DNA from 2 places in the Paenibacillus ilasis genome. Region 2 is predicted to be linked to the other one. Evidence: riboswitches for the same ligand, from Rfam matches in the RefSeq annotation. Region 2 holds a riboswitch; the other holds the start of a gene.
What was found. Region 2 has a riboswitch for ZMP and ZTP ahead of ACETK5_RS08265 (bifunctional 5,10-methylenetetrahydrofolate dehydrogenase/5,10-methenyltetrahydrofolate cyclohydrolase). Riboswitches for the same ligand answer to the same signal wherever they lie in the genome.
Positions count from the first base shown of each region.

Region 1 (7,999 bases), on a different contig from region 2:
GTACACGCACTACGCACCGAAGGGTGCGATGTGCGTGGTGCAGGGCCCGCGTGCCGACGCCGTGTCGGCACGCATCGCGGCCGAGCTTGAGGCGGCCGCCCGGCGCGGGGAGGTGACCGGCGTGCTGTCATTCGACGAGCATATCGGTCACTACCGCGCGGACGTTGCCGTCTCGCTCGGCAGCCTGGCCGCGCCGGAGGAAGCGGCCCGCCGTCTGTACGCCGGCCTGCGCCGGTTCGATGACGAAGGCGCGACCTTCATTCTGGCCGAAGCGTGCCCGGAGCAAGGCCTCGGAGCAGCCGTCATGAACCGGCTGTTGAAGGCCGCGGGACACCACATCATCGATGTGAATTGAGCTGCCGCATGAACGCTTTTGGCATCATTTACCCCTTGTCCGCATATGGTGTACAAGACCATGGGACTTGGGGGAATGGGCATGCTGGAGGCGTCTGTCCAATCGGGACAGCTTGCGGCGATTCTGCTGATGGCGGTTGCACTCGGGCTAGACGCATTTTCGCTTGGAATCGGAGTTGGAATGAGAGGCGGTATGCGCTTAGGCCATATGCTGGGCATCAGTTTCATGATCGCGTTGTTTCACATGCTGATGCCGCTGCTGGGTTTATTTGCCGGCCGCTATGTCGGCATGTTACTGGGTCACGTCACAGGGCTTGCGGCCGGAGGGCTGCTGCTTCTGCTCGGCGGGCATATGATGTATAACGCCCTGCGGGGCGGAGAAGGACAGCGAATCCATCCTACCGCATTTTTAGGTATGCTGCTGTTTTCGCTTAGCGTCAGCATCGACTCCTTCTCGGTAGGCGTTTCGCTCGGGATGTTTGTGGATGATGTATTGTTGATCGTGATTTCCTTCGGGATCGTGGGCGGTTTGCTGTCCATTCTCGGCTTGCTGCTTGGCCGTCAGGTAAGCAACAAGCTGGGGGAGTACGGTGAAATGCTGGGCGGGCTGATTTTGGTCATCTTTGGCATGATGTTTATCTTTTGACGTTATATTTGTTACAATAACCCCAAAGAACCTACGAACGGGAGGAATGGGACCGTGAAAAATATACTGTTTGTCTGCACGGGAAATACCTGCCGCAGTCCGATGGCTGAAGGCATGCTGCGCAAGCTTGCCAAACAACGGGGCGTCCCGCTGGAAACGAAGTCCGCCGGTGTCTCGGCCGTGGATGGAATGCCGGTGTCCCATCATGCGGAATCCATACTGCGAGACCAGGATATCCAAGAACGCTTGGTGTCCAAACCATTGACCGCGAACCTGGTGGAGTGGGCAGACCTGATTCTGACGCTGACCCAGTCGCATAAGCAGTATGCGATAAGGCAGTTCCCGCATGCTGCAGACAAGATGCACACTCTGAAAGAGTTTGTTGAGGATGACCGCCGGGTGCTGGATGATCTGCGGGAACAGGATAGTCTGTATGCAGCGCTTGAGCTGGCCAGATCTCTGGGCCGCGATGTCAGCGACCGTGACCGGGAGCGTCTGATTGAGCTGCGCCAGCGTATCCCGAGCTTCGATATCTCCGATCCTTTTGGAGGCTCGCGGGAGGAATATGAAGCGACGGCTGCAGAGATTCGGACGGCGTTGTTTCGTCTCTTGGACAAGCTGGAAGCGGATCAGCATAAATAGGGTCGGCTTAGACGGAATCGAAGAGTACATCCGTGCTCAAATGGCTAAAAAAGCCGCTTGCCTTTCACAAGGTATTGCTTTAAGATGAAGGTGAAAAACAAAAGATCCGGTGTAACTGGCGACGAAGTGGATGAAACCACGATGGAGCATCGGAATATACGGCCGGTCGCCTGGGCAAAGAGCATTTGGAGCACAATACGTGCGCCGACTGCTCTTTTTTCGTCTTTTGCGTGGAGTTTGGGTTATAATGAAACAAGCTAAAACGCAAAAGCGAACATACGAGGGGGTTTTTCATAGATGAAAATTGCATTGGGTACGGATCATGCCGGCATTCGTCTGAAAGAGGAAATCGTGGAAGTCATTCGAGGTCTTGGACACGAGGTGGAGGATCTGGGCTGCGGCTGTTCCGATTCCGTGGATTATCCCGATTATGCCCTACCGGTGTGCGAGAAGGTCGTCTCGGGTGAAGCGGATCGCGGCATTCTAATCTGCGGCACGGGCATCGGCATGAGCATTGCGGCCAACAAGGTGCCGGGTATTCGCTGCGCGCTGACCCATGATGTGTTCTCAGCCAAAGCGACGCGCGAGCATAACGACAGTAACGTGATTGCGCTGGGTGAGCGTGTCGTCGGTCCCGGACTTGCCGCCGAAATCGTCAGCGCATGGCTGACAACGGATTTCAGTCATGGCGAGCGCCATGTCGGCCGCGTGAACAAGATCAAGGCCATCGAGGAGCGTTACCTGAAGAATGAATCGCGATAGGTGAACGCGTAAGCAGCTGCGGCTATCGTGATAGGGGAATGAAGCATCTTCTGTGAAAAAATCATCGGGAGGACTGTGACATGACGGATATCTCCAAGGTTTCCTTGAACGAACAGACAGCGCGTATTGTCCGCGAACTGGCCGAAGCGGCCGTCTTAGGCCCTGGTAAAGTGCTGGTCATCGGAGCCAGTACCAGTGAAGTGGTCGGACGACGGATCGGTACAGGCGGCGCTTTAGAAACGGCCCAGCAGCTCCTTCAGGGCATTGCCGAGGTTCAAACGGAATTCGGTTTTGCTGTGGCCTATCAATGCTGCGAGCATCTGAACCGTGCGCTTGTCATGGAACGCGAGCTGCTTGAGCGGCTGGGCTTGACGGAAGTAGCGGCTGTTCCCATTCCGGGAGCGGGCGGGTCGATGGCTTCCGCAGCTTACCGCAGCATGAAGGAGCCTTGCCTTGCGGAATCGATTGAAGCCCATGCGGGTGTCGATATCGGCGAGACGCTGATCGGCATGCATTTGCGGAGAGTGGCGGTTCCGTTCAGGCCGAGCGAGCGTTATATCGGAGAGGCGCGCGTAACCGCGGCTTATACCCGCCCGAAGCTGATTGGCGGAGAACGCGCGGTGTATCGGCTCGAGCAGGGGGATGATTCCACGCTGTGCGATTGATTCGAATGAGAACTCGCTTTTTTAATGATGACAACTTGTAGTTTTGAATTTGCAAGAAAAAATAATGATTGATTATGGGAGGATATGAACATGATGGAACATTTGCGGAAGAGTGACCCGGCTGTATTGGAAGCGATGGATTTGGAGCTGAAGCGTCAACGCAGCAACATTGAACTGATTGCCTCTGAGAATATTGTCAGCGAAGCGGTTATGGAAGCTATGGGGACCGTTCTGACGAATAAATATGCGGAAGGCTACCCTGGCAAACGCTATTACGGTGGCTGTGAGCGTGTGGATATCGTGGAAGATATCGCCCGTGACCGTGCCAAAGAACTGTTCGGAGCCGAGCATGCCAACGTTCAGCCGCACTCCGGTGCCCAAGCGAACATGGCGGTATATTTGGCAGCCCTGAAGCCTGGAGATACCGTGCTCGGCATGAACCTGGCCCATGGCGGCCATTTGACTCACGGAAGCCCGGTTAACGCTTCCGGCCTTCTGTACAATTTCGTTGCCTACGGCGTGCAAGAGGACACGTTCCTTATCGATTACGACGAAGTCCGCAAAGCGGCATTCAAGCATCGCCCTCGCCTGATCGTGGCGGGTGCAAGTGCATACCCTCGCATCATTGATTTTGAAAAGCTTGCTGCCATCGCGAACGACGTTGGTGCGTTGTTTATGGTCGATATGGCCCATATTGCAGGTCTCGTTGCGGCAGGACTTCATCCGAATCCGGTTCCGCATGCCCATTTTGTAACGACAACGACGCATAAGACGCTTCGCGGACCTCGCGGCGGTATGATTTTGTGCAAAAAAGCTTGGGCGCAAGCGATCGATAAAGCGGTATTCCCCGGCTCCCAAGGCGGCCCGCTCATGCATGTCATTGCTTCCAAAGCCGTTGCGCTTGGCGAAGCATTGGATCCGTCCTTCAAGACGTATGCAGAGAACGTCGTAAAGAACGCGAAAGTGCTGGCTGATACCCTGATCGAGGAAGGTCTGAACATCGTATCCGGCGGAACCGATAACCACCTGATGCTCGTGGATACCCGTAATCTGGACATCACCGGTAAAGACGCTGAGAAAGTTCTGGACTCCATCGGCATTACCGTGAACAAGAATGCCATCCCGTTTGATCCGACCAGCCCGTTCGTCACGAGCGGTATCCGTATCGGTACCCCTGCGGTTACTTCCCGGGGTATGGATGAGCAAGCGATGGTGACCATCGCGAAAATTATAGCCATGACATTGAAGCAGCCGAAAGACGAGGCAACGCTTGAAAAAGCAGGCCGTTTGGTGGCTGAGCTTACAGATCAATATCCTCTCTATGCTGAAATGAAATATTAATCACAGTTTCCTTTGCATAAGAAGCCTATGATAAGAGGACCCCGCCTGATGCAGGTGGGGTCCTTTTAGGAGCTATAAACATTCTGGCCAGATTGCTATGCTCTCATTTTCCCAGTCAGGTTGCTTCCCGGTTAGCATCAATATAGGCGAGAATGGAAAACCTAGGTTCAGGGCAGAAGAAGATCCGGTTCGATTATAAGGTCAAAATCTCATGGAATAAAACATGACCCGTGCAGGTGTCAATTGACTAGAGGGAATGATATAATAGACAGGATTTATGGAGCTCACAAATATTTACGCCCATATTGAAATAACATTTGTACTCAAACCGGAGGGACCAGACATGGGAAAATTGGTGATTTGTGATCACCCGTTGATTCAACACAAACTTACATTTATCCGCGATATGCGGACTAACACAAAAGACTTTCGCGAATTGGTAGACGAAGTCGCGACTTTGATGGCTTATGAAATTACGCGGGAGGTTCCTCTTGAATCGATATCCGTGCAGACGCCGGTAGCTGAAACCCAAGGAAAAGTCATTTCCGGCCGCATGCTCGGCTTGGTACCGATCCTGCGCGCCGGTCTAGGCATGCTGGACGGAGTTGTTAAGCTGCTTCCTGCTGCAAAGGTAGGGCATGTCGGATTGTTCCGTGACCCCGAAACGCTTCAGCCTGTTGAATATTATACGAAGCTTCCAACCGATGTTACGGAACGGGAATTGATCGTCATCGATCCGATGCTCGCGACAGGCGGGTCCGCCATCGCTGCGATCGACGTGCTGAAGAAACGCGGCTGTACCCAGATCAAGATGATGAACCTCGTGGCTGCACCGGAAGGTGTGAAGGCTGTCCATGATGCCCATCCTGACGTGGACATCTATGTTGCTGCTCTCGATGAGGGTCTTAACGACCATGGTTACATCGTACCGGGCCTTGGTGATGCAGGGGATCGGTTGTACGGCACGAAATAGAGCCAAGCCAGTCATTCGTACGTCTTGAATATTTGAAAACAAGCAAAGAGGGGTATTTTCAAACATGTCAAAAGTGAAAGTGATGACTATATTTGGGGTCCGCCCCGAAGCGATCAAGATGGCGCCGCTTATTCTGGAGCTTCAACGTCACCCCGAGCATATTGAATCGGTCGTTTGTGTTACTGCGCAGCATCGGCAAATGCTGGATCAGGTGCTGGATGTATTCAAGATTGTTCCGGACTATGACCTGGATGTCATGAAGGACCGTCAGACGCTCAACGAGATCACCGTCCGCGTTCTGGAGGGTCTTGAGCCTGTTCTGCGTGAAGCCAAGCCGGATATCGTATTGGTGCACGGCGACACGCTGACAACGTTCCTGGCCAGCTATGCAGCCTTTCTGCAGCAGATTCAGGTCGGCCATGTAGAGGCGGGTCTGCGGACATGGAACAAGCTGAATCCTTATCCGGAGGAGATGAACCGTCAGCTGACCGGCGTGCTTGCTGATCTTCACTTTGCGCCGACGAACTGGTCCGCCGAGAATCTCCGCAAGGAGAACAAGCCGGAATCCCGCATTTATGTAACGGGTAATACGGCTACGGACGTGTTCCAGTACACGGTGCGTGAAGGTTATACCCATCCGGTTCTGGATTGGGCTCAGGGCAAACGCTTGATCCTGATGACGGCACATCGCCGCGAATCCCAAGGGGAGCCGCATCGTCAAATATTTGAAGCGGTAAAGCGCATTGCCGATGAATTTGAGGATATCGCCATTGTATATCCTGTGCATCCGAGCCCTGCCGTTAAAGAGCCGGCTCATCGCATTTTGGGAGATCACCCGCGCATCAAGCTGATTGATCCGCTGGATGTCGTGGACATGAACAATATCTACACCCATACGCATTTCATCATTACGGATTCCGGCGGCATGCAAGAGGAAGCTCCGTCGTTCGGTGTGCCGACGCTGGTGCTTCGGGATACGACGGAACGTCCGGAGGGCATTGAGGCCGGTACCCTGGAGCTGGTAGGCACCCAGGAGGAGAACGTGTATGAACGCATTAAGGTTCTGCTGACCGATCAGGAGCTCTACGAAAAGATGAGCAAAGCTGCTAATCCGTATGGCGATGGACAAGCCTCACAGCGAATTGTCAATGCGATTTTGCACCATTTCGGCATCCGAAAAGAGCGTCCTGAAGAATTTCACAGAATGTTCACAAAGGTATAGTTTACCGTATTCTGATGGGCAAGGAGACAGCATACAGTTGAACTGTACGGTTACCGCGGCGTTTTGCGCAATTTAGACTGCTCAAAACGCCGATTTTACACGGTAAATCCATCAAATCGATTCATTGACAAACTCTTGTTATATTCAGTAAAATGAGTTGGGATTAGAGGTTCATATGAAAAATCCGAAAAGTCAAGATAACCCTTGGTTGATAGCGCTATACATTAGCGGGGCTGGCGGTTTGCTAGCCGCTTACATTCTCATCGGTTTTTTTACCGGGCGATGGCTCATGAATCATTTGGACGGGCCCAGAGTGTGGCTTGCCATTGGTACGCTTTCGGGGCTCTTTGTAGGGATTTTGAATATCGCTCTTCTCATTAAAAAGTTTTTGGGGGCGCAGGCGTGAATGATTTGACTTCCATTGTGAACGCTGTATTTAGAGTATCCTTACTCTTATTGTCTGCCTTGTTTCTCGGATGGGCTCTCTATCCGGAATTCCGCCCGGTTTTTATGGGGTTGATCATGGGCATGGCGGCGGGATTGTTTAATGTACGCTTCCTCTCCATGAAAGTGCAGCAGCTGGCGCAATTGGCTGTCGATCCGGAACCGAAAAAGTACAACTTCGGCTTCATTACGAGATTGTGCATCGGGCTTCTGATTGCTATCTTCGCCGTAAAACTCGAGCAGGTATCCTTCGGCGGTGCAATCGCCGGTCTGTTCATACCCCAATTGTTGACCATTCCTGTCAGCATTGTGTTCAGTTTGAGAAACAATCATTGATCAGCGCTAACTTGGAAAGGGGTGAAAACAATTTTATGCATGATTCACCGATTATCAAACTTGGCGGATTGAATATTGATCTTTCAGCGGTATTAATGCTTCTTGTCACCTGTGTGGTGGTGTTCGTATTATGTCGACTGGCTGTACGTAATCTATCTGTCGAAAACCCTTCCAAACTGCAAAACTTCATGGAATGGGTAGTGGAATTTGTGCAAGGCGTCGTAGCGAGTGCGATGGATCTGAAGAAAGGGAAAGCTTACATATCATTGGGGCTTACTCTGATCCTGTTCATCTTTGTAGCGAACTTGCTGGGCCTGCCGTTCTCAATTATCACCGACTTACCGGAGAACTTCGAAGTCTTTGGCCAGCCAATCCTGGTTACGCTCGGACTTGAACATGGCCACTATGCTCACGTATTGTGGTGGAAGTCGCCAACAGCGGACATTTCCGTTACGGCCGGTCTTGCGATCGTTGTGTTCGTGCTCATGAACTACCTGGGCTTGAAGCTGAATCGCAAGCATTACCTGAAGCATTACATCGAACCGTTCCCGATCTTCTTGCCGCTCAATATCATTGAGAACCTGGCAAAACCTATCGCTCTGGCAATCCGGCTT
Region 1 is NZ_JBHDJG010000004.1:515,218-523,216, forward strand. Features, by position in the region: gene ACETK5_RS29715 (L-threonylcarbamoyladenylate synthase) at 1-355, shown strand, start outside; gene ACETK5_RS29720 (manganese efflux pump MntP) at 437-1,000, shown strand; gene ACETK5_RS29725 (low molecular weight protein arginine phosphatase) at 1,055-1,642, shown strand; ZMP/ZTP riboswitch at 1,744-1,825, shown strand; gene rpiB (ribose 5-phosphate isomerase B) at 1,940-2,404, shown strand; gene ACETK5_RS29735 (TIGR01440 family protein) at 2,485-3,069, shown strand; gene ACETK5_RS29740 (serine hydroxymethyltransferase) at 3,160-4,410, shown strand; gene upp (uracil phosphoribosyltransferase) at 4,754-5,383, shown strand; gene wecB (non-hydrolyzing UDP-N-acetylglucosamine 2-epimerase) at 5,448-6,605, shown strand; gene ACETK5_RS29755 (AtpZ/AtpI family protein) at 6,781-7,011, shown strand; gene ACETK5_RS29760 (ATP synthase subunit I) at 7,008-7,385, shown strand; gene atpB (F0F1 ATP synthase subunit A) at 7,421-7,999, shown strand, end outside.
Region 1: it holds a riboswitch for ZMP and ZTP, as region 2 does, so the genes downstream of both, rpiB (ribose 5-phosphate isomerase B) here and ACETK5_RS08265 (bifunctional 5,10-methylenetetrahydrofolate dehydrogenase/5,10-methenyltetrahydrofolate cyclohydrolase) in region 2, are expected to answer to the same signal.

Region 2 (7,999 bases):
AACCTTATCGATATTCTCGACCTTCTTCTGGTCTATCTTCTTTTGATCGTGAACCATAATTCGGAGTCTCGTAGCACAGTGGGCAAAGGAAGCAATGTTCTCCCTGCCACCGATGGCTTCCACTACCTGCCTTGCAATTTTCCGATGATCCGCTGCCATGTTCATTCATCCCCTTCTATATCTTTTACGGCTTGGGCAAGATCCCACTTCGTGACCTTTAAGCCGGCGCTGCCGTTCTTTGCAAAAAATCGAATATGACGGCTGTCCTCCTTGGGAAATATCCGACTCGTAAACACCTCTTGGCCATCATTGACGAACACTTCTGCCGAAGAAATATCCACAAAGAGATGGAATTTGATCGAGTCTGCTTTGTTATGCAGCATACAGGTTCGTGTCGTTCCATAATCACTCACAATCGTTGCACCCGATGATGAGCGATCCAGTGTAACCTTCTGCCTGACAGCGTCATACCAAATGACTGTGCGCTCCGTTTCGCCGGCTCGAAATTCAATGCCGACAACGTCCGCTTCGATCGCATGGAACTCGCATATCATCTCGAATACGGTCCCTTCTAACCCTGTATAACTCTTCACCTCGCTGTATAACGTATCCGCTGCTTCCATGGCTGTCCCACGAAGCGTTTCCAACTCGGGGACCGGCTGCTGAATCAGCTTGCCCTCACGGAAAGTGAGCACACGCGGAAGAGTCAAACAATGGGCCCAGCCATGCGAGTCCGTTGGATAGACAACCTCCGGCAAACCCATCCAGCCTACCATGATGCGCCGCTCCTTCTCATCCAGCATGGTCTGCGGTGCGTAGAAATCAAAACCTCGGTCCAGCTCGTAAAAGGGGCCGTGTTCAAACTCCAGCGTGTCCCGATCCAGCGGTTTGCCCGAGATGTAGCCGGATTGGTAAATGTTCCGGAATTCGTCGTTTTGCGGACTCAGCCCCTGCGGTGAAAACAGCAGCACGCCCTGTCCTTCCAGTTCAAAATAATCGGGGCATTCCCACATATAGCCGAAATATCCAAGACGGGTTTGGATTTCCCCTTTGCATGTCCAATCCAGCAAATCCGGTGATTCATAGACAACAGCCGTTCCTGTCTGATCACCCCTCTGGGCGCCGATGACAAACCGGAACAGGTCTTCGTCTTTCCATACCTTCGGATCCCGGAAGTGCTCGGTATATCCGTCCGGCACACGGTCTATCAGCGGTTGATCGAATTTCGTAATGGTGCCAACGCGGTCCATCACTGCCATGCATTGATAAGAATGCCTGCTCCATCCCTCATCCCGGGTATTCCCGGTATACATCAAATACAGTTTGTCGTCTTTCACGATCCCACTTCCCGAATAGGCGCCATATGCGTCAAACGAGTGCCCGGGCTCAATGGCAATGCCTTTGTTTTGCCAGTGCACCAAGTCCTTGGAGGAGGTGTGGTACCAGTATTTCAAGCCGTGAAACGTACCCAGCGGAAACCATTGATAAAACAAGTGATATTCCCCGTTATAATAAGAAAATCCGTTGGGGTCATTCAACAAGCCCATGATGGGCTGTATGTGAAACCTCTGCCTCCATTCGCTTTGTTTTGCTTGCTCCTTTAAGGAGGAAATCTCTTCGGGAGAGGCCTGATCCAGGCGTCGGTATTTCCGTTCTCTGTCCATGTCTCTTCTCCTTGTAAATGGGCTTTCTAATAGCATCAAACGGATCATGCTGTGCGTGAACACCAGCCTGATCCACTTATAGTGGAACCGGTTCCAACTCGAGGTAAAAATAATGAACTCAGCTCCAATACCAGGCAATAGCAGTATTGGAACCGGTTCCGTTTTTTTCAGTATAAAATACCTAATTTAGATTGTCAACGCTTTCCCGATGAATCATATCGCAATTCATGACCGTCAGGAAATCCACAGGCTCGTCGTTGACCAGCTTTATAATATGCTGAGCTGCGAGGTGGCCCGCTTGGGAATATCCATATTTAACGGTTGTCAATCCGGGATGAATCACTTCGGTTACGTCGTATCCGCCAAAGCCGGTAACGGAGAGTTCGTTGGGAATATGAATGCCTCTCATGTGCGCCGCTTTCATCACGCCCAGCGCAATGTTGTCAGTAGCGCAGACCACCGCAGTAGGCATCGTTCGGTTTTGCTCAAAAATAGCCAAAGCCTCCGCAACTCCATCCGCCATCTTAAATCCACTTTCATAGAAAATCGCTTCCACCCCGTCATACTCGCTTAACGCCTTCAGAAACCCTTCTTTCCGCTGAACTCCGACAGCAACGTCTTTTTCCGTCACACCGATATAAGCTATATGACGGTGTCCCTTGGACAGCACATATCGGCCCATGTCATAGCCTGCGGCATGGTCGTTATAAATCATGCTGTGGACCTCCTTATGCTGTTGTCCGAGCAGAATGACGGGAATGCTGATCTCTTTAATCGCGGCAAGATGTGTTTCCGTCACCTGGGTGGCGAATAAAATAATGCCAGATATTTTTTGCCTAGCGAGATCATACAGCGCTTCTATCTCCCTGGATAAATCCTGGCTTGCATTGATGATGAGAAGCTGATAACCGTGTTTCCTTAATTCTTCGTCCATGCCGGCAACGGTCTGCGATGCTGAGAATGAATCCAGACGCGGCACAATGGTGCCGATCATGTTGGTTTTTTTCGCTTTCAAGCTCTGTGCGAACGAATTCGGAATATAGCCGGTTTCCTGAATGACCAGCTCAATCTTTTGGCGTGTCGCATGACTGACGGAACCTCCGTTTAAGAAACGGGAGACCGTGCTTTTGGCAACTCCGGCTTTTTTGGCAATATCTGCAATCGTGTTCTTCATTCGGTTCTCCCGGGAGCCGTTTGCGGCGCTGCACCGAACGGATAAACCTCCGCAGCTCCTTGCTCCGCCACACAACAGGCAATGATTCGTTTGTGCATGAATCTCTCCCCTTCGATTTCACTTTTTCCTAACTATAACATGACGTCTGGGCATCCGTGAAATGCAGACTTCACCCCGAGCCTTTGATGGGCAATACTTTTCTGCGTTCCAGACTCTAGCGGGGAACGAAGCGATTCAAAGGGGGATTCTCCATGCAAATCCCCTTTCGGGACGCGTAAATGAACCGTGCCTTATCCCGTTATTACATGGTTACTGTTAGGCTTGCACGGTTCGCTCAGCCGATTCGACGGTATGCTTCAGCAATGTAGCAATCGTAACGGGGCCAACACCGGCAGGTACTGGTGTAATTGCGGATGCCAACTTCGCGCAGGCTTCGTAATCGCAGTCGCCGATATTGCCTGGATTATAGCCGGCATCCAATACGACGGCTCCCGGCTTGATCCAGTCCCCTTGAATGAAATTAGGCTTGCCTACGGCCGCAACCACGATATCCCCCTGGGACACAATCTCCCCAAGGTTCTTCGTTCTCGAGTGGCAGATCGTAACGGTAGCATTGCGATTAAGCAGCATCATCGATACCGGCTTACCCAGAATCGGACTGCGTCCGACCACCACGGCATGCTTCCCTTCGATTGGCAGATCATAATAATCCATAATCGCAATAATCGCGGCAGGCGTACAAGACGGGTAATCGGCAAAACCAAACGCATTTTGCGAGAAACCAAGCGTGGTCACTCCATCCACGTCTTTTTCAATATCAATAGAATCAAAAGCCGCCCGTTCATCGATATGATGCGGAACCGGATGCTGCAGCAGAATGCCGTGGACATTCGGATCCTCGTTCAGCTCTTGGATCGCGGCAATCAGCTCTGCTGTCGTTGTTGACGTCTCCAGTACCACTTTCTTGGATATGATGCCAAGCCGCTCGCAAGCATTTCCCTTCATCCGCACATAGGTCGCCGAGGCAGGATCATCGCCAACCAGAATCGTTGCCAGACAAGGCGTTACCCCTTGCTGCTTCAATTCCTGTACCTTTACGGCCAGCTTGGCCTTGATATCGTCGGATACCTTTTTTCCATCCAAAATTACGGGTTCCTTACTCATGCTAATCCGCTCCTTCGCCATTGTATTTAAAAACATAAAGAGGCAAGGCGACTTCATCGTCTCCTTACCTCTTGCCCAGGCGTACGGCATATGATCCTATGTGCTCCCTCTTGGTACCCCAAGCTACGCCAGTAACACATAGATAACTTTTTTTAATATACCACGACTTTGGACATCGCGCTACCGATTACGAAACTGACCATTTTAAATCGTAATCTTTTTGATTAATTTAGGGGAATCACGTATGTTGCTGATGGTACAAGCATAGAATGTCCTAAGATCAAATCGCTCCAGGAGGCCCAAATGAAATATCCGGTAATCTTCAGAATGCTGCCCTTCATTATTCCGCTTGTCTTCGTGATTCCGGTCTTGACGATATGGCTGCAGAAGGATTTAAGTCTACTCTCAAGCCATGACATACAGCAGGTAAAAACCATCTTTACGGGTATTTTCCTTGAGGCGCTTCCGTTTGTGCTGCTTGGGGTGCTAATTTCGTCCCTCCTGCAAATGTTCGTCAAAGAACAGTGGGTGCGTCGTATCACGCCCAAAAATCCGGTCGTCGGCGTCCTGTTCGCTTCCATGCTGGGGATTATGTTTCCCATATGTGAATGCGGTATGATCCCGGTCGTCCGAAGGTTGATGCTCAAGGGGATGCCTGCCTACATCGCCGTAACCTTTATCCTCAGCGGTCCCATCCTGAACCCCATTGTGTTCGCTGCAACGATCATGGCCTTCCGTTCGCATCCCGAAGTGACGATCGGCCGGATGGGACTGGCTTTTGCAGTCGCGGTGACGGTAGGTTTGCTCGTCTATGTTTTTTCAAGGAGCAACCCGCTCAAGCGTTCTTTTCAAGAGTTTTCCGAACGGGATTCCGCCAATGGCGGACGCAAGCTGCATGAGCATCCCAAAACATGGAGAAGCATGTTTGTTCACGCCGGAGACGAATTGATTGAGATGGGCAAATACCTGGTTCTTGGCGCATTCCTGACGGCCTGCATCCAATCCTTCATTCCAAGGGAGGAGCTGCTGGCATTGGGGAGCGGTCCCGCCGCCTCTTACTTGTTCATGATGGGGTTTGCTTTCATCCTGTCCCTCTGCTCGACTTCGGATGCCTTTGTGGCATCGGCGTTCACGCATACCTTTACCGTAGGCCCGCTTGTTTCCTTCCTGGTGCTCGGCCCGATGCTGGATTTCAAAAGCCTGCTCATGCTGTCGGCTACCTTCAAAACCAAATTTGTGATCGGTTTAAGCCTGCTGGTGATGACGCTCGTATTTATCGGCTCTGTAGCCGTTGACGCTCTATTGGGTGGTTAGCTGGCGAGAGAAGGAAGATTTGCGAAAAACGAAGAGGAGATTACCGGGACCGTTCAGACTCACCAGGTACCCGTTGAGATTGGAGGTGATTGGGACCATGAAGTCCAGTTTGAGGATACGGATTCACTATACGCTCCGGTCGCTGCTTGTTGCGGCTCTCGCCGCTTATATCATGCATCTGAACGCTTCAGATTCGCTTGAATATTACTTAGCGCCTCATATGCAGACCCTGCTGCTTCTATGCCCGGTTCCGCTGTTGTTCATTGCATTCGGCATGATATGGCATTCCCTTGCAGGTGATTCAGGAGAGGTGTGTGATTGCGAGCACCCCCTTCCTGCCGGCCTTGTCAAAAACGTAACGGTATACGGGCTATTCATGGTGCCGCTGCTGTTTGGCCTGCTCCTGCCGGACCAAGCCCTCGGCAGCGATATGGCTGCCAAAAAAGGCATGATCTACACCTATCCGAATCCCGATGTGCGCCGTAAAACCGATGACCGCAACGCTTCCGTCTTTTCTGGCACGGATAAACGATTACCCGAAGTTGATCAGGGAGTACCAGAAGACCTCACATTAAACGAACGATTCGTTGCCAAGGACATCTATAGCGTGGAGTTTGCAGAGCTTGCCAAGCGCTTATATACGCTGCCCGTCATCCGGGTGGAACCGAACATTTTCTCGGAAACCGTCGGGGCCATGGATATGTATAAAGAGCATTTTCAAGGTAAAGCCATCACGGTCCAAGGCTTCGTCTTCCGCGACGGACATATGAATGAGAATATCTTTGCCGTCAGCCGATTCCTCGTGATGTGCTGCACGGCCGATGCTGTCCCGTTCGGGGTTCTTGTGCGCGGCACAAATGCTGCCTCGTTCGCTAATGACACGTGGGTTCAGATCGATGGCACGATCCAGGTTACCACCTTGAATGGTAAAGAGACTCTGCAAATTCAAGCGGAGCAGATTCAGCCGATTGAGCAGCCGGCATCCCCTTACATTTTCACGAATCCGGACTCCGTCGCGGAGTTTGATGAACTATATTCGAACATAACGATACCGGGAGGTAACAAATAAATGAACAAGATACCTGTTGTACTGATCAGTGGGTTTTTGGGAAGCGGCAAAACCACGCTGCTGCTCAGACTGCTGGCGTATGCCGCCAAGCGGCAGTGGAGAACCGCCGTATTAATGAATGAGATGGGCGAACAAGATGTGGATGGCGATACGGTCTCCGGCGAAATGCCCGATCTTCCGATTGAGAAGCTGCTCGACGGATGTATCTGCTGCACCAGGCGAGACGAGCTGGGTCAAGCATTACAGACCCTGTTCAATCAGAAGCCTGATCTCATATTTATCGAGACGACCGGAGTGGCGAATCCTGAACAGATCCTGGAGGATCTGCAGGATCCATCCCTGTCTAATCAAATCTCAATCCAGCGCAAAATCGCCTTGGCCGACTGCAGCAAATTTCTTGAATACAACAGCTTCTTCGCATCCAGCCGTGAACTGGTCCGCACTCTGAGGGGGCAGATTAGCTTCGCGGATATGATCATCCTGAACAAGGCGGGGGACTGCGACGATAAACAGATCAACAAAGTCATCACCTCCATCCGAAAAATAAACACGACGGCAAGTCTGGCCGTAACCGACTACAGCCGGTTGGATGAGAATGAAGTGTTTACGTCGCTTCAGCTTCAGCCCCGGGAGGATGGGATCCATTCGTCTCCACCTTCGAACCGGAGGCAAGGGAATCTTGCGGATCGTAAGCAGGACAAACCGTTGATTGACGATCACGGCAAGCATGGGCACGACGCCCCTGAGGGAACAGTCATTAACCTTGACCACCATAGCCATCAGCACGGAGAGGAGTCCGGGCACAGCAGCCCTTCCTTTACGGGCCTGGACACCTTGACATTATCTGCTCCATCTCCCTTCCCGCTTCAGATGAGCGTAATTGAAACTTTTCTCGCCGCTCTCGGCTCCAGTCTGATTCGGGCCAAAGGTTACATTCATCTCTCGACGGGTCCCTCTCTAGTTCAGTGGGCGGGTTCACAGCTTGAGTGCCAACCAAGCACGCTGCAGCTGCAGCGCGGCTATCTAACGCTGATCGGCCATCGTTTGAATAAAACGCGCATCGTCCAGGAGTGGGAAGACTTGCTAAGCGGCGTGGTGCAATGAAAGCTGGATGGTTGGTTGGATAGATAATAGATATAAAAAAAAGGAGGTCCACAGAGGATCTCCTTTTTCGATATGCTTCGGATTAGTCCCGAGGATAATTCACTTCCATAATGTCCATAAAAGGAACCTTTGTAATGACGCCATGCTGTTTCATATGCACCTTCCCTGTGCGGGAATCCATTTGATCGATTTGTCCGCGGACCGCTTCTTCCCATCCCCAGACCGTCAGTACGATGACCGATTCCTCCTGGTATGCTTCCGTAAGCTGATTTCCGAGCTCTTCTAGTACAAACTCATCTCTAGTGGGTCTCTTTGGAACTTTTGCTTTTGCCATAACCTTGTCCTCCTGCTTTATGTTGTTCATGCGTCAGCATTACATTCTCAATGAAAACTGAACTTTTAAGATAACTGAATTAGGAATCTACTTCCTATTATACATGAAATACGATTCAGAATACTTGGGACAGCGGAATGAAGGATTAGAATATGCGTATAAACAGGGAATAACTT
Region 2 is NZ_JBHDJG010000001.1:1,707,683-1,715,681, reverse strand. Features, by position in the region: gene ACETK5_RS08280 (sucrose-specific PTS transporter subunit IIBC) at 1-165, opposite strand, end outside; gene ACETK5_RS08275 (glycoside hydrolase family 32 protein) at 162-1,664, opposite strand; gene ACETK5_RS08270 (LacI family DNA-binding transcriptional regulator) at 1,846-2,838, opposite strand; gene ACETK5_RS08265 (bifunctional 5,10-methylenetetrahydrofolate dehydrogenase/5,10-methenyltetrahydrofolate cyclohydrolase) at 3,154-4,002, opposite strand; ZMP/ZTP riboswitch at 4,069-4,148, opposite strand; gene ACETK5_RS08260 (permease) at 4,306-5,316, shown strand; gene ACETK5_RS08255 (TIGR03943 family putative permease subunit) at 5,414-6,385, shown strand; gene ACETK5_RS08250 (CobW family GTP-binding protein) at 6,386-7,489, shown strand; gene ACETK5_RS08245 (YolD-like family protein) at 7,572-7,823, opposite strand.